Regions from separate parts of the Thermosediminibacter oceani DSM 16646 genome, predicted to be linked through region 1. Evidence: riboswitches for the same ligand, from Rfam matches in the RefSeq annotation. Region 1 holds a riboswitch; each other region holds the start of a gene.
The links. Region 1 has a riboswitch for thiamine pyrophosphate ahead of thiT (energy-coupled thiamine transporter ThiT). Riboswitches for the same ligand answer to the same signal wherever they lie in the genome.

Region 1 (5,811 bases):
ATAATTCATGCCAATAGAACGCTTTGCGAAACGCTTTTGCCGGAAAGCAATTTTTCTTGAAATCGCTTTTTTGATTTTTACGGGCTCATACTCTACACCATCTCCCTTGAAATACTTGCTGAATAGCTCGTAATATTCCAGTCTCAAAGCCTGTATGAAAACTATCAACCCTTCCAGACCTATTATCACAGCATTGCCAAGTACCAGGAGGAAAAAGCTTCCGATTCCGGAATTTGTCATTTCGGCCATAGTGGCAAAAGCTATATAAAGGCCGGCATGATTTAGAGCAAAGGCACCCACCCGGATGAAGGAAATGGTATTGGACATTGCGGAAAGTAGGGTTTCGAGAGCACCAAACCCTTCCTCTACGTAATAATCCCCCGGTAATTGTCTGTAGAGCTTCTCAGCTCCCGTTATTTTGCCGGCCAGCGGCTGCTTAAACACCATCAGGATGATAAGTGCAACCAGGGAAAGCGAAAGGTACGGTGAAAGGCCGCCTATTCCAACAGCATATCTGTAAGCTGCATATAAAAGCAGGACGTAGAATGCGAGGCCTGTTACCCCGTTTCTGCCGAACATACCTTCCTCGAGGTTCCTTTCAATATATGAATTCATTATGCTGTAAATAAACCCAAGGATTATCAATATAGCACCCAGAACGACAGCCCCCGCCAGCATGAGGTTAATATTGGCCATCGGCCTTACCAGGAGGGCCGGAATTATCTCCTCCGACCCAAACACGCTGCCGTAGAGAAGGCCGAAGACTGTGGAACTTAAACCGATACTGCTCAGGATCCCGCCGAGGGCGGTTCTTGCCTTCAGATATCTAAGCAAGAGCCCGGCGATTAACAGCACGAGGCCCTGACCCACGTCTCCGAACATGGCTCCGAAGAGCAGGAGATAACTTAGCGCAAAAAATAAAGTCGGGTCCTTCTCGTTGTAAGCAGGCACTCCGTACATTTTTACCATTTCTTCAAAAGGCCTGATAATGGGAAGATTCCTCAATTTCGTAGGCGGCGTTATGCCCGGCGTTCTTTTTTGTACATCTTCGACGATTATTATAATGTCATTCCCGAAGGTAGCTTCGAGTTCTTCTTTAAGGCGGACTACGCAGCTTTCCGGAACGAATCCGAACATAAAAAACAGGTGCTTACCCGTAGCGAGATTGGTTTTAACCTCCTCAACCTTCTTTTCCATTGCAAGCCGGGCGTAAGCCTTTTCAACTTCGACCGTGTATTTTTCCCTGTAATTTTCTATGGACTTTGTCATGGAATCAATGGCGTTCATATCTTCATTTATACCGGCTTCCAGCTGTTTTATGACGGTGGCCGGTGTCCCGTTGAAACTATCGGGAAGAGGAAGCTCTACAAAATTGAGGGAAGTAAAAATCCTTTCTACGGTTTCTTCAAGGCTTTTCGGTGTTATAGAGGCTACCACCACGTTTTTGCCTTCATCCTTAATTTTTAAGACCACCGCCGGTATATTTTCGTAATTCTTTTTGAGCTTGAGGTAGTTTTCCTTCGTGAGTTTAAGCAGCTTGAAGGTCAGGAAATTCATTTTTTCCAGTTGTTCCACATTAAATTTGTACTTTTCGAGGTACCTCAGATTGTTTATATAAGTCTTTTTTTCTTCTATAGACCTTTTTCTCTGGTTTATACTCTCGGCTAAGGAGTGTATCTCAGAATAGATTTCGAAAATTTGCTTCATAAAATCGTCAAATTCGTAATCCTGCCCCATGTACTCGGGTATTACGGCGGGCTTTAAATTGAAAATGCCCAGGAGGTTGTTTACAACCTCTTCCTCCCGGGAAAAGTCCCTCCGCAATGTATACGGTTTAATATAAGGAAGATCTTCTAAAGCCTCTATATTTTTTTCATTGGGAGGTAAGACGAAATCGCTAGAGCTTATCCTGGAGATGGAGTTGATTACATGCATGCTACCGTTTAATATAATTAGTCGCAGGATCCTGTTCATTTGGGGGATTTTGCCTATTATCCCCATCATCTTCATTTTCTCAATAGCCATAAAAGCTCGCCTCCTAATTATACCGCCCTTATCAAGAACCTCCCGGATTCCTCGGGTGAAAGGTTGTATCTAATGCATTCGGTTATCGAGATAATGTCTTTTATTTCGAACTCCAGAAACAATGCATAAGCGATAGCCTGTATTATGCTCATGGGAGAACGTCGTAATAAAGCCTTAAGTCTGTAGAACAAAAATCTATTTATTCTCCTTTCCATGTATATGTCACCGGTTTCGTCTTTTTTGAAAAGGAAGCCGTACCCCAGCTCCCCGGCCATACTATCTAGTTCGTCGAGATTTATAGAATAGCACAGTTCCCTGCGCTTTAAAAAGCTGATGCGGTCCCCCATGTCTATAGTGTAATTGAGCAACTCCTCCGGGGACAGCATGTAAAATTTCTTGCCCCTGTATATCCATTGAAGATTATATAAATCCGATACCATCCCCTCCCATTTTTCTAGAATTTTTCTATCTCCATTTTCAAGCTTTTCTGACCTCTTCTTTAAAATGCTGAAGTAAGCCGTATCCAGGGCCATTTCCAGATGAAAGAGATTTTCCCTTTTTCCGTCAAGCAGGGGCTTTACGTAATCGTCAAATTCGGACCCCTCCAAAGCCATTATGAGATCTCTTAAAGTCTCTGCCTTAAGCACCTTATCGGAGGGTACATTGCTGTACCTGCCTATAAACGCATAAGGCCTGTCAATCAGGCCAGTTTCGGAGCTGTTATATATGTCTCTTGCCAGATTTTTCAAATCCTCGATTTCATACTTCAGGTACAGCGCCTTCAAAAATTCCTTATAATTCCCTCTAAAAAAATAAAGCAGTTTATCGAGATTTTTCACCATATTGCGTCGAAGGATTCTTTCGAGGGTAGCCCTGCTCAACTTATCGGTGTTTATATCGTCCAACAGCTTACGGTAGGGAGTATTTTCTCTAAGATAACCGGCAAGCTCTGCGATAGACCTTTTCCGAAGCATCTCGGCGTAATGCTGGTCTTGCAAAAAATTGCGTTCCATTGCTCTTATCTTCGTGTTGACGGCGGCAAATCGAGTTATCCTGTCCATAATCAATACCTCTTTAGATCAAATATCGTATTAATGAACTCATCCTTTATTTCATCTTTAACTTGCGTAAACCTCGCTTCCATATTTTTTATCAATTCAGTCGTATCTTTTTGTATTTTTTCAACTTGTTGATTACCTGTCAGAATTGCTTTGGCATAAATGTCTTTTACCGTTTGGTCGATTTCCCGGTTAAAACTTTCAATCATCTCCTGGATTTCCCGGCGGTAGCGGGACTCTAGGTCGGCTAGACTTTTATCCCTCTTTTCTCTGATCTCCACTGCTTTACTGTCTATCTCTAGAAACCGCTCTATCGATTGTCCTACGATTTTTTCTTCCAAGCAGATCACCCTTTTTTAATTAGATCTTTTTATAATCTATACTCCTCTAAAAAAATAAAAGCAAACTGAAATAAGTTATAAAATTCTACCATCCTATGCTGCAATGTACCGGTAAACCCTCCTAACCGGGTACTATCTCAAAATTTCTCGTGTTTTGTCAAAAAAGCAGTGATTACTTTTCACCGGGACTGAAGTAAGGCTATTGGCAATAATTTATTAATGATGTATAATAAATATAAATAAAATAATAAATGATAAATGTTGAACGTGCTGGGGGAGCTTCGGCTGAGAGGAAGCCCGATGGCAGGGCTTCGACCCCAGAACCTGAACGGGGTAATGCCCGCGTAGGGAAGCACGTGAATCGCATCGATTTACTTGCCCACCTATACGGGTGGGCTTTTATTTTTAATATTAAAAAGGAGAGGATAATTATGAGAAGACAGAATCTATCTGCATTTATCGAAGGCGCACTGATGATCGGGATTGCTACAATATTGAGTTTCTTCAAGGTCTTTCAGGCCCCTTACGGCGGCTCTGTTACCCTAGGAAGTATGGTGCCCATCATCCTCTACTCGGTACGGCATGGAGCTTCCAGAGGATTTTTTGCGGGAACGGTATACGGTCTTTTGCAGCTAATGATAGAACCCTTTATCGTCCATCCTGTGCAGGTAATTTTAGACTACCCGCTTGCATTCGGAATGCTGGGCTTTGCAGGGCTGTTTGGAAGAAGGATTTATCTCGGTATACCCGTGGGCATTTTAGGCCGGTTTTTGTCGCACCTTCTTTCAGGTGTAATCTTCTTTTACTCCTACGCTCCCGAGGGTATGAGTCCCCTTGTCTACTCGGTGCTTTACAACGGCGGTTACCTGTTGCCCGAACTAGTCATAAGCCTTCTTGTATTGAGATTTGTGCTTTACCGCTTTATTCGTAAGGATGAAGGCTGCGGCGTTTCTGATTGAAATGATTTTTTAAACTCCCTCTTCGGAAGGGTGATTTAACTTCCGGGGAGGGAGTTTTTTTCGCGAAGGATTGAGTAACCGCCGGTAAGCAATTTTAAAGAGCATCTATTAAAAATATCGATAGTAAATATTAATTTATTATATATTTCGATAGCAGGTTCGCCTGCTATGGTGATAAAATCTGAATTGGATATTCTTCTGAAAAGCCGGACAAAACGAAACCGTCCGAAAAGGTGGCGTCTTTGGCCCAAAAATTATCTATCATTTCGTTGGAGTCGGGGCTGCGATCCCGGGAACCTCATCACTAAAGAAAAAGTTATTAAGGGGGATTTTAAATGACCGATTACAAAAAGTTATGGGAATCGATGGACATTGACCTTGAAAAGCACGATCAGCTATGCAACCTGCTGCCAGGCTTTTTCGCTGACGTGTATCTTTCTCAGGAAAACCGGCCGGAAGGAATGAACTACTTTAATCTGGTGGTATCTTCGATTCACGGCCTCAGGCCCGAAGAACTAAAGCGGCATAAGGATGACGGGGGCAAGGTGGTGGGCACCTTCTGCGTTTACGTGCCCGACGAGCTTATAGTTGCCGCAGGAGCCATAGGCATAGGGTTGTGCGGCGGGTCCCAGTTCTGGGTGCCTGATGGGGAAAAGGTACTGCCCAAAAACACATGTCCGCTGATCAAATCTTTTATGGGGGCAAAAATAACCAGGACGTGTCCTTACTTTCAGTCCTGCGACCTGCTTGTAGGTGAGACGACCTGCGACGGTAAGAAAAAGGCCTGGGAAATACTTGAAAATTATGCCGATATCCACGTGATGCACCTTCCTCAAATGAAGCGGGACGTTGATATAAAAGCCTGGGTTCAAGAAATTGAGATACTAAAGGAAAAGCTGGAAAAACTTACGGGGAATGAAATAACCCCGGATAAATTGAAAGATGCGATAAGGCTTATAAACGAAAAGAGAAGGGCTCTAAAGCGCCTTTATGAACTGAGGAAGGCAAGGCCGGTACCCATCAGCGGAAAGGATGCCCTTTTGGTTAGCCAGATAGCTTTTTACGATGATCCGGAGCGTTTTACCTCTAAAGTAAACGACCTTTGCGACGAACTGGAGGAAAGGGTAAAGTCGGGGGAAGGCGTTTTCCCGGCCCACGCAAAGCGTATCCTCATAACCGGTACTCCCATGGCTATACCGAACTGGAAACTGCACCACATAGTGGAATCGAGCGGTGCCGTTGTGGTCTGCGAGGAAACCTGCACCGGCACCAGATACTTTGAAAACTTCGTGGAAGAGGCTTCAAACACGCTGGAAGGGCAGTTTAGAGCTCTTGCTGAAAGGTACATGAAGACTAACTGCGCATGCTTTACCCCCAACCGCGGCAGAATCGATGATATAATACGCCTGGCCAGGGAATACGAGGCTG
Region 2 (5,811 bases), 1.1 Mb from region 1:
CACCACTCCGACGTTGGGCTCTATGGTGCAGAAGGGGTAATTGGCGCACTCGGCTCCCGCCTTTGTTATAGCATTAAAAAGGGTGCTTTTGCCCACATTGGGCAGCCCCACTATACCGATCTCCATTTTCTTTACTCCTTTCGAGAATTTGTCCCACTTTTTGTATTATACCAGCACGGAAATTTACTGTAAACACGGCGCTCATTAGTTTGCGGACAAGGCAGGATTTTTGAGCCGGGATATAGAAATAATACCGGGGAACCCGTAAATTTTGAACTATTGGAGGAAGATGAAATGAAGTACAGGCTTGTCGTAACGGACCTGGACGGAACGCTGCTTGACAACGAAAAAAGGGTATCAAGCGCTAATATCGAAGCTATAAAAAGATTAAGGGAAGCAGGTATCATGTTTACAATAGCCACCGGCAGGGGGGAAAGAGCCGCAGGGCCTTTCATAAAACTGCTGGGAATAGACATGCCGGCGGTCCTTTTCAACGGCGGTGAGATTTATGACCCTTCGAGAGGGCCGGTTTACACCAGTTACTTGGAAAAAGATGTTTTCCACTTGGTGATAGACCACTTCAGGAACAGCGAAATGGGAATAGTGACCTTCCATCACGACCGGATATTTATAGCCGATTTAAAACCGTCCCATGACCTTTATCTTAAAAGGGAAAAGGTGGAAGTTGAAAGGCTGAAGGACCCGGAGGAAGTAGACGAAGTTAATAAGATCCTGCTGGTGGGCGATGTGCCCCTCGCTAAAAAGATGATGGCCGAGCTCGAGAAAAAAGCAGGAATCCGTATAAATCACGTGCAGTCGGACAGGTTTTACCTGGAGGTAATACCGGATGGGGTTTCAAAAGCGGAGGGATTGAGAAAGCTGTGCGATATCCTGGGGATTGACCGGCAGAGCGTTGTAGCGATAGGGGATAACATGAACGACCTTTCCATGATAGAATTCGCCGGCTTAGGGGTTGCCGTAGAAAATGCCGAGGAAGAGATAAAAAGGGCAGCGGGGTTGATTGTACCAGCGAACACGGAAAACGGCGTGGCCTATTTAATAAAGAAGATTATCGAAGGCGATATTACCTGACATTTTTACAGGTTTACCGCCTCCGTTAAAATCCTTATCTCCTCATCGGTGAGTTCGCGCCACTCACCCGGCTCCAGGTTTTCATCCAGCTTTAAAGGCCCCATTGAAAGGCGCTTCAGGTAAGTCACTTCTTTGCCTCTGGCTTTCATCATCCGCTTGATCTGGTGGAACTTGCCTTCGTATATTGTTACCAGAGCCGAAGAAACCTCTCCGGCTTCCAGTATTTCCAGTTTTGCCGGGAGCGCCCTGTAATCCCCAAGGAAAACGCCTTCTTTAAAGGCCTTGACGTCTTCCTCTACAAGGCGACCTTTTACTTCCACGTAGTAGACCTTTTCGACTTTTTTTCTGGGGGATAGCAGCCTGTGGGCGAGTTGGCCGTCGTCGGTGAGAAGGAGCAGTCCTTCCGCGTCCTTGTCAAGCCTTCCTACAGGAAATAGATTTCTGTGGGAGAATTCATCTTCCAGCAGGTCTATTACCGTGGTCTCTCGCCTGTCGTGGGTGGCGGAAATAACTCCTTGGGGTTTGTTCATCATGATGTAGATATGTTCTTTGAAAATCAGCAGCTCGCCCGAAACGCTTATGGAATCAACGGCAGGGGCCACCGGTGTACCGGCATCGGTGACGACCCGGCCGTTCACCTCTACTTCTCCCCGCTTTATTATTTTCTTCACATCCTTGCGGCTGCCGTAACCTGCCATACTGAGGACCTTGTCAAGACGCTCTGTTTTTTCAGCCATTTCACAAACCTCGCTTGATGATTTCTACATTTTATATAATATATCATTCCTGCAATAAAAGGCAAAATCTTTTTCTCACAATTTTTATATACAAAGAGTTTAAAAAAATGAAGCAGTATCTCGGAAGCGTCTAGTTAAAAAATACAAGGGTACTTTCGGTACCCTTGTGCTCAATATTACTTAACAATCGTGTACAGGAAATTTGCCATAAGGTGCTGAAATTCTTCGGTTTTCATAAGGCTTAAAAACATGGGAACCCATTTGTCGGTAGGCTGCACGGTACCGCCCCGGTCAGTGAATTCGAGGGTCTTTCCTTCTAGCTTCATCTGCGCTTTTTCAGTGATTTGAGTAAAGCACTCTACTGCGCACTTCGTCAGGTCTATGGAATTTGAAATCTTATCCAGAGCTTCTTTTAGATTTCCCGTGGTTATGGCTTGCCGGAGCAGCTTTTTGCCGACAGTGGTGAATGAAACAGGTTCATTTTCGGGAGTTTGCGTTGCTTCACTTTCCTCATTTTTAATTAAACTTTCCTGTTCCTCAGGCTCTTTAAAAGCATTTTCAAGTTCCTCTTTGGCCATGGATAACCCTCCTTCTTCCTATTGGCTTTTTGAGCTAATATATAATATGAAATTTCCTAAAACCTTGCCCTTGTGGCGTAATAGTAAAGCCCTGCAAGTATCAAAAAAAACCCTGGATGTATATACTACATCCAGGGATTTGCTGCGATGTATTCTAATTTTAGGAGCACAGAACTATTATCACCACCGGCAGTAAGAATACTAATATAATGATGGGGAAAAACCACCACCACTGTATGTGGGTCAAGTCAGCCATTGCTGCACCTCCCTTCTACCGTCTCTCCTACTTTCATAATATGCTTTAACTTCATAGGGTGCTAAGACAAAAAACTGCGATAAGCTCCGGGAGCTTTTTCCCCGGAGCCTTCTTACTAATTTTAGACCGCCTGACCCAGAACTATTATTATGATCGGGAAGAAGAATACTACTATAATAATGGGAATGAACAGCCACCACCACCAGTTAAAGCTTCTCTGGGGCTTTGCAACGTCGGGCATCTTGGCACCTCCTTTTACGTTTCTACTGATATAGTATTCAAGGGATATTCATGTGTGAATTGAGGGAATAAAAAGACGTTCTTTGTTTCAGACAACATTTAACAAATTTATAAATATGTAGATATCTTGCCATTTAAAAACAACGTTACGAGAATTTATCAGCATATTGATTTCCTTTAAGGTTATTTTAAATATTAGAGTGAAAGAAAAATTGTGCCTTTTGATGGCAAAGGAGTGATTTTATGCGGTCTTTCAGGCCTTTTTTGGCAGGCGTTTTTGCCGCCGCAATGGCTTATGTCCTGAGCCCTCAAGTCAAAAAAAGGGTCAGGCCTATGGTTGAAAAGGGCATGGAAAAGGTATCGGGCATGACCGAAAAGGGAAAGGAAAAAGTGGTAGAAATTAAGCACATGATGACTAAAAAAGTGATGGATGAAGGAGAACAGGTGGACCAGCTTGGCTATTATGAAGAACTGGAGCGGCTGAAAGAGGAGAGAAACCAGTATTTAGAAGAAATCAAGGAACTAAAAGAGTTGGTAAATCATCTATATGATGAAATTAGGGAACTAAAAAACAAAAGCTGAGAGAGCCGTCCCCCGCGGCTCCATTTTTTTATTCCCGTTGACACCCGGCGGCTTTTTGTATATAATTCTACCAAAGCTGAATAAAACTACCGGGGGTGCTGCGAAGAGCGGCTGAGACGGGAATTTTCCCGAACCCTTGAACCTGTTTGGGTAATGCCAGCGGAGGGAGGGTAGTTGTTTTTAGGCGTTTCGTACCTCCTTGGTACGAATTTTTTATTTTTTGGAGAGGAGGGTTTACTAAGCCCGGGCGAGAAAAACCCTGACTGCCAAAGGCGTGGTGAAATGCTGATTAAAGATCGGGGGAGGAGTCCATGATGATTGAGGGTCTGCTTGAAAAAGTGCGGAGTCAAAAACCCCTTGTCCACCACATCACCAATATTGTGACGGTCAACGACTGCGCCAACGTGACCTTGGCGATTGGAGCATTGCCCGTGATGGCTCACGCGCTGGAAGAAGTTGAGGACATGGTAAAGGCGGCGTCGAGCCTCGTGCTGAACATCGGCACCCTTACGCCAAAGCAGGTGGAAGCCATGATCAAGGCCGGAAAAAAGGCGAATGAGCTGGGGGTACCCGTTGTGCTGGACCCGGTGGGGGCCGGAGCCACGCCCCTCAGGACCGAAAGTGCCAAAAGGATACTGAGAGAGGTGAAAGTATCCGTGATAAAGGGCAACAGCGCTGAAATCGGAGTGCTTGCCGGTGCCGGCGGAAAGATCCGGGGGGTCGAAGCCGTCGGCAGCAGCGAAAACCTTTTGGCAGCGGCAAAGAAAATGGCTAAAGACTTAGGGTCTACTGTTGTGATATCGGGAGTAAGAGATATAGTTACCGACGGGGATAGGGTAGGGTATGTGGACAACGGTCACCGCTGGATGGGAACCATAACCGGCACGGGATGCATGCTGGCGTCGGTGATCGGCAGCTTCTGCGGTGTGGAAAGGGATTGCTTCAAAGCTTCCACTGCAGCATTGGTCGCCTTCGGTCTTGCCGGAGAACTGGCGGCGGAAAGACCGGAAGTCCGCGGCCCGGCGAGCTTTAAGGTGTGCTTCTTCGACGAACTTTACAATTTAACGAAAGAAAAGATACGAGCGGGAATGAAATATTCGCTTGCATAAGGAGCGGGAAAACCCCGCTCTTTTTTATTTCTTTAATTAGATACAGACTGTGTGGAAGGAATAAAAAAATTCATTGACTTTCGTAAAATTTTTGTATATTTTAGGGGAAGACAGAATACTGTCATCTTATTTAAGGGGAGAACAAAAATGAGGTTTATTTTTAACAAATTTGTTTTATTTTCTTCAATCATATTTGTTATTTTGTTTACCGTTAACCTTTATGAACCCACAGCTTTGGATTTTATTGGGGCAATTGTTGGCGGGATTATATCGGGAATAATTATAGGAACGATTTTGTATGTTATCCGTAAGATCTTAACTTAAGGAGTGATTAGATTGGGTACAAGATTCGCTAAAAAGGTTTAGCTGGCTTGGTGCCATGGTCTTTACTGAAGAAGAACTATCGAGGCAGGTACGCGAAGCATCCCGGTAAAACATAAACTCAAACGACGTTAATCGCCTCCCATATAACGGGGCGCAATTTATATGGAAATAAAAGGGGCGTTTTACGCCCACTTATTATTTATAAACATTTAGGAAGGTACTTTCTCAAATCACACGCTGGTTATACAATTAATTTTTAATAAAATGCGGTTATATTTTGAACCGGTTATGTCCTCTTTTTATACATAGAGAGAAGATACGATGAAAGGAGGAGCACTCCGTGGAAATGTTTACTTACGATTTTCTGAGCACGTTGACGGGGACGGTAACCGCAACGGTACTCGTGGTGGAATTTTTAAAAGAACTGGGTCCTATAAAAAAAATACCCACCCGGTGGGTGGTGTTTGCTGTATCGGAAATGATAGTTATAATCACGAGCATTGCAAGGGGGAACTTCGGGATAATCAATCTACCGTTGTATTTTTTGAACGGATTGCTAGTCACCACCTTAGCAATGGGCAGCTGGCACCTGCTCTGCTACAATCTTCGGGATATCACGGTTAAGCACCGGATATACATACCTCCCGGCAGATGGAAGACGTTGAAATAAAGGTTTTTCCCGTTTATTTTTTTGCCATTATAGGCTTTTTATCAATCTTTACGGTTACAATAAGGCCGCCGGTATTATCCGAAGACGCATCGACAGCTAGTCCATTGGTTGTAAAAACATCAATATCCGATAGCCAACCGGCGTTCCCCAGGTAATAGATCCGGAAAGTTTCACCGGTTTCGGAAGTGTATTCTATCCGCCGGTTCTTCTTGAGGTATTCTAT
Region 3 (5,811 bases), 590 kb from region 1:
TGTAATTTACAGGCTGGCTTGCCAGGAATCTCAGCTTAAATCCGGGGAGTATCAAGTTTATCAGGTCCTCCGGAGAATTTTTCTCATCCAGGAGTTCGGTGACCGGCTTCATGCCTTTAATTTTTTCCTCGATGAAAATTGCGGTTTCTTCCGTCGAGCCGGGCATAAGCTGTATGATAAATCCGCCCGCCGCCCTTACCCTCCGGTCCCTGTCTACAAGTACGCCCAGGCTGACCGCCGAGGGCACCTGCTCGGACCGGGCAAAGTAATAGGTGATGTCTTCGGCAATTTCCCCAGAAATCAGGGGGACCCGTCCCACGAAAGGTTCTTTGAGCCCCAGGTCCTTTATAACCGTAAGCGTACCTTCCCTGCCGACTATACCGCCCACGTCCAGCTTGCCCTTTTCGTTAAGGGGGAGGTCCGCCGAGGGGTTACCTATGTATCCCTTCACGTTCCCCCTGGAATCCGAAAAGGCAATAAGGGGTCCTGCGGGGCCGCCGCCGTCCACCCTCACGGTCACCGTATCCCCTTCGCCCTTGAGCATGGAACCCATCATGGCCGCGGCTGTGAGCAGCCGGCCCAGGGCTGCCGTGGCTGTAGGAGAACAGCCGTGGATGGTCCTGGCCTTCTCCACCAGTTCCGTAGTGCGGGCGGCAAAGGCCAGAATTCCGGCCTCTTCGTCGATAGCCCTGACCATATAGTCTTTTAGTCCTGTCAAATGCGCTGCCTCCTTTAGTTCACTTCGCATTGCACTACAGTATTATATCATATTTTCGCCGGAGCATCAGTTGTACTACAGTAGGAAAAAGACTTTCCGAATGCAAGAGTAATAATACCGGGAAATTATGGCAAACTATACCTGAGGTGGGAAAATGAGAAAACCGCTGATCGCCGGGATCTTAATAGCAATTGGTATCCTGCTTTTATGGGCGCATATCAACGGTTATGAACTCCGGTTAGTCCCCAACAGGCGGGAGTTTCAAACGCCTAAATATCAATCCCGTTCCCCTAAGGAGATAACGGAACACTTTAAACTGGCCGGAGGCTCGGAGCGGGACAACCGGGGTTTTCCCCAGCGCAAAATCGATGATCTGAGTTCCAAACTACCGGAGTTGTTTTACCGGGAAGGCCCCAGGAATGTCAAGATGGTAGCCCTGACCTTCGACGACGGTCCGGATTCGGTCTACACCCCGCAAATCCTGGATGTTTTGAAGGAACAAAACGTAAAGGCCACATTTTTTCTGGTAGGCAAAAGGGCGGAACTCTTTCCCGACGTGGTAAGGAGAATGGTGCGCGAGGGGCACGTGGTAGGCAACCATACCTGGAGCCACCCCAATATAATCAAAATGAACAATGAGGATATGGTCCGGGAAATACTGAGGGCGGAAGAGACTTTGAGCAAACTTACCGGATATCGCCCTGCCCTCTTCCGTTCCCCCTACGGATCCATCGATGAAGCAAGGGTAAAAGAGATAGCCAAATTAAACTATAAGGTCATCGCCTGGAGCGTGGATTCCCTGGACTGGAAAAGTCTTACCGCCGAACAGGTGAAAACCAACATCCTGGAAAACGTCAGGGAAGGCAGCATAATACTGCAACATTCCGCAGGCGGCGGGGAAGACCTCAGCGGGTCCGTAGCCGCCCTGAAGGATGTCATCGTAACGCTGAAAAAGGAAGGCTACCGGTTCGTGACGATCCCGGAACTGTTAAAAATCCCCTATAAAAAATGATTGGGATATCGCCCGTCTCAAGGCTCGGACGTTTTCGGTTATGTCACCGCAGAACACCGCCGAAATGCAGCAGATGCCATCGACTCCTGTTGCCATAACTTCATTGGCGTTTTGCACGGTGATGCCCCCTATGGCAACCACCGGAATTTTAACCGCGTTTTTGATTTTTATCAGGCCTTCCAGGCCGATTGCCTCTGACGAAGGCTTGGTGGGGGAAGGGAAGATCGCGCCGACTCCCAGGTAATCGGCCCCGTCTTTTTCGGCTCTTATAGCTTCTTCCACGGTTTTAGCAGAGACGCCCAGGATTTTGCCGGGTCCTATGATTTTTCTCGCCACATCCGCCGGGATGTCTTCCTGGCCCACGTGGACGCCGTCGGCGTCCACCGCCAGGGCTATGTCCACCCGGTCGTTAATAATAAAGGGGATACCGTAAACTCTGGTGAGCTCCCTGAGCCGGAGGGCCAGCTCGTAAAACTCCCTCCCCGGCGCGTCCTTTTCCCTGAGCTGCAGCACCGTTATTCCGGCTCTTATGGCTTCCTCCACGGCTTCGACCAGGTCCCTTCCATGAAGGTAAGACCTTTCGGTAACGGCATAGAGTGTAAAGTCCGGTTTCAAAACCTTCACCTCCCTTCGGCTAAACGTTCAGTCCCGCCCTGCGGTACAGCTCGTAGAAGTGGTGGACGGGTCCGGCGCCGCCGCCTATGTCCATGGAATTTTTTATAGCGCCGGTGATGTACTCCTTTGCGAGCTTGACGGCTGTAAAAAGGTCACGGCCCAGAGCCAGGTTTGCCGCTATCGCCGAGGAAAAGGTGCAACCGGTGCCGTGAGTGTTTCTCGAAAAGATTCTCTCAGATTTGAGCCTGTGAAATTCCCGGCCGTCGAAGAAAACGTCCACGGCATCGCCTTCCAGGTGGCCTCCCTTGACTACAACCGCCCGGCAGCCGTAAGACATAATTTTCTCAGCGGCCCTTTCCATATCCTCGACGCCCTTTATACTCATTCCTGTCAGAGCTTTTGCCTCGGGTATGTTAGGAGTAACAACAAGACACCTGGGAAGCAGCTCCCTCTTCAGGGCCTCGACGGCGTCGGGCTTCAAAAGGGCGTGCCCGCTTTTCGAGATCATGACCGGGTCCAGCACCACCTTTTCCGGCCCGAATTCGTCAAGGCCTTTCGCAACGGACCTTATTATGCTCGCAGAGGATACCATTCCTATTTTAACCGCATCGGGCGGAAGGTCCTCGAACACGGCCTTTATCTGCAGGTAAACCATTTCCGGAGAGATGTCCTCGACGCCTATCACCGCTTTCGTGTTCTGGGCGGTGACGGAGGTTATGACGCTCATCCCGAATACTCCGTGGGCGCTGAAAGTCTTAAGATCAGCCTGAATTCCGGCTCCCCCTCCGGAATCGGAGCCGGCGATCGTAAGGGCGAGTTTCATAAATCTTTCCTCCTCAAAATAAATTGACCCACCTGTATAGGTGGGCAAAGTTCGATTCGTGCCCCGGAATCAGGGCACCGCTACCGGACTGCTTCCCTACGCAGGCATTACCCTGGTCAGGTCCAAGGGGTCGAAACCCGAAGCCCGGGTTTCCTCTCAGCCGAAGCTCCCCCAGCAGGTATATATGTTTTTGGGTGCATTATTATATATATATATTCTACGGAAAATAACTTTTTCCTTTTAATTTTAAGCGGAGCGGTCGAAGCTGATATTTCATCAGCTAATGCTTTCAAGCAAATTACTTTTTATTTCCGGCGCCGAACCACTCGCTGCGCAGAATCCCCATGGCCAGCTCGTCGTGGTAGCGGCCGTCCCGGTATATCTCCTGCCGCAGCACTCCCTCCACTTTGAAACCGCATTTTTCGTAGCACCGGATTGCCCTCTTGTTGAAGTCGTAGACGAAGAGTTTGACTTTATTTATGTTCATCTGCTCGAAGATGAACCGCAAAAGGACCCGCATGGCGTCGGTGCCGTATCCCTTTCCCCAGTAGTCTTTATTGCCGATAAAGATTCCCACTACTGCGACGCTGTTCTTCCAGTCGGTACTATTTATGCCGCAGCCGCCTATATACTCTCCTTCCAGGGTTTCGATGGCAAAAGAATAGGCATCGGTGTTGAAGCCGCTCTGCTTTGAGATAAATTTTTCTTCATCGGATTCCGTCAGCGGGAACGGAATGCCGGGAGCAAGAAAACGCTTCACTTCAGGGTCATTGATAAATTGAAGCGCTTTTTCGAGGTCTTCCTTTCGATAAGCCCTCAACCTCACCTTTTCACCGGTGAACATGCAAGACCCCTCCTCATAACATGCAAAATATGGGTATAAAATTTTCACTATTATACCCGTTCGGTGCTCAATTGTAAAGAGATGTACACAATTTCCACAGATTTATCCACAATAAGAAAGACTGCGGACTCCGCGGTTCTCTTTCAATATCTGGATTTACAAGGGTGAAAATTATCTTGCGCTTTCTTTGCAGGAAAAGCCCATTTTATTTTGTCCGGGAAAAATATTATAATTATTTTATCGGATTGCTTGCCATAAAAGAAAGGAATGTCCGCTTATGGCTGAAAAAAAAGAGCCCGGGATCCTTTACCTTTGCCCGACGCCCATAGGAAACCTTGAAGACATTACCCTTCGAGTTTTAAGGGTTTTAAAGGAAGTCGATTACATCGCCGCCGAGGATACGAGGGTTACCAGAAAGCTTTTAAACCATTACGACATAAAAACGCCGCTCACCAGCTACCGGGAGCACAACAGGGCTAAAAAAGGCGACGAAATCATAACGGATCTTCTTGCTGGCAAAAGCGTAGCTCTGGTTTCGGATGCGGGCACGCCGGGAATTTCCGACCCGGGGGAAGACCTGGTAAAAAAAGCGGTAGAAGCGGGGATCAGGGTCGTGCCGCTTCCCGGGCCGTCGGCGGTGATATGCGCCGTCGCCGCGTCGGGGTTGAGCACGGGCAAATTCGTTTTCGAGGGCTTTCTCCCGCAAAAATCCACAGAGAGGCAAAAAAGGCTGGCGGAGCTCAAAGAGGAGGAAAGGACCATAGTTATTTATGAAGCGCCCCACCGGCTTTTAAAGGCTCTTTCGGACATCCGGGAGATCCTCGGCAACAGGAGAATAACCGTAGCCAGGGAGATGACCAAGGTTCACGAGGAATTTTTCCGGGGTTCGATCGAGGAGGCTATAATAAGGTACCAAAGTGCGCCCCCCCGGGGTGAAATCGTGCTGGTGCTGGAAGGCTCCAGCTGTGACAAAGGTGAAACGGGCGGTCTTGACCTGGAGGATGAAGGATCGAGGCGGTTGCTTTTGGAAAAGATAAAGACTTACATGAGCCGTGGAATGGACAAAAAACAGGCGCTGAAGACAGCAGCGAAAGAACTGGGGGTTCCGAAAAGGGAAGCGTACAAGCTGCTGGTGAAAAGTGAAAGAGAGTGATGTTAAGGCGCCGGCCTGAGGTCTGCTTTTTGTGGGGAGGGGTTTTTGGTTTATGCGGGATATACGGGGAGGTGATACCTTATGTACAACAGGCTTGGATTTTTTGGAGCCGGTTCCATGGCAGAAGCGCTTTTGAAGGGGATATTGAGCGCTTCGGTGCTTGCGCCGGAGGATATCTTCGTTCTAAACAGGAAAGACGATGACCGCCTGAAATTTTTTGAAAAAACCTACGGTGTAAACACTACTAGAGACTACGGCAGACTGGTTGGAGAATGCGAAACGCTTATTATCGCTGTAAAACCCTCAGATGTAAAAGGCGTCATGCTGAAGATAAGAGATTTTTTGAAGGAGCAGCACACAATAATTTCGGTGGCCGCCGGCATCACCACATCCCGGATTGAGGAATTTGCCGGGAAGCGGATAAGGGTGATCAGAGCCATGCCAAACACATCGTGTCAGGTGAAGGAGTCGGCCACCGCTATCACTGCCGGACGTCATGCGGGACGGGATGACCTGGAAAAGGCCTTCAGGATTTTTTCCTCGGTAGGCCAGGTCATAGAAGTGGACGAAGAGTGGATGGATGCGGTTACCGCCCTTTCGGGCAGCGGGCCCGCCTATGTATACCTTATGATGGAAGCCCTCACCG

Region 2: it holds a riboswitch for thiamine pyrophosphate, as region 1 does, so the genes downstream of both, thiM (hydroxyethylthiazole kinase) here and thiT (energy-coupled thiamine transporter ThiT) in region 1, are expected to answer to the same signal.
Region 3: it holds a riboswitch for thiamine pyrophosphate, as region 1 does, so the genes downstream of both, thiD (bifunctional hydroxymethylpyrimidine kinase/phosphomethylpyrimidine kinase) here and thiT (energy-coupled thiamine transporter ThiT) in region 1, are expected to answer to the same signal.

Annotation. Positions count from the first base shown of each region.
Region 1 is NC_014377.1:1,710,324-1,716,134, reverse strand. It holds gene TOCE_RS08630 (V-type ATP synthase subunit I) at 1-2,025, opposite strand, end outside; gene TOCE_RS08625 (V-type ATPase subunit) at 2,043-3,086, opposite strand; gene TOCE_RS08620 (hypothetical protein) at 3,089-3,424, opposite strand; TPP riboswitch at 3,687-3,792, shown strand; gene thiT (energy-coupled thiamine transporter ThiT) at 3,856-4,383, shown strand; gene TOCE_RS08610 (double-cubane-cluster-containing anaerobic reductase) at 4,719-5,811, shown strand, end outside.
Region 2 is NC_014377.1:639,733-645,543, forward strand. It holds gene ychF (redox-regulated ATPase YchF) at 1-126, opposite strand, end outside; gene TOCE_RS03220 (Cof-type HAD-IIB family hydrolase) at 295-1,092, shown strand; gene TOCE_RS03225 (pseudouridine synthase) at 1,098-1,829, opposite strand; gene TOCE_RS03230 (hypothetical protein) at 2,006-2,407, opposite strand; gene TOCE_RS03235 (hypothetical protein) at 3,147-3,485, shown strand; TPP riboswitch at 3,567-3,671, shown strand; gene thiM (hydroxyethylthiazole kinase) at 3,800-4,594, shown strand; gene TOCE_RS03245 (hypothetical protein) at 5,259-5,588, shown strand; partial or broken gene TOCE_RS12880 (M15 family metallopeptidase) at 5,785-5,811, opposite strand, start outside.
Region 3 is NC_014377.1:16,111-21,921, forward strand. It holds gene hslO (Hsp33 family molecular chaperone HslO) at 1-718, opposite strand, end outside; gene TOCE_RS00095 (polysaccharide deacetylase family protein) at 873-1,730, shown strand; gene thiE (thiamine phosphate synthase) at 1,707-2,345, opposite strand; gene thiD (bifunctional hydroxymethylpyrimidine kinase/phosphomethylpyrimidine kinase) at 2,365-3,168, opposite strand; TPP riboswitch at 3,245-3,351, opposite strand; gene TOCE_RS00115 (GNAT family N-acetyltransferase) at 3,467-4,012, opposite strand; gene rsmI (16S rRNA (cytidine(1402)-2'-O)-methyltransferase) at 4,290-5,165, shown strand; gene proC (pyrroline-5-carboxylate reductase) at 5,247-5,811, shown strand, end outside.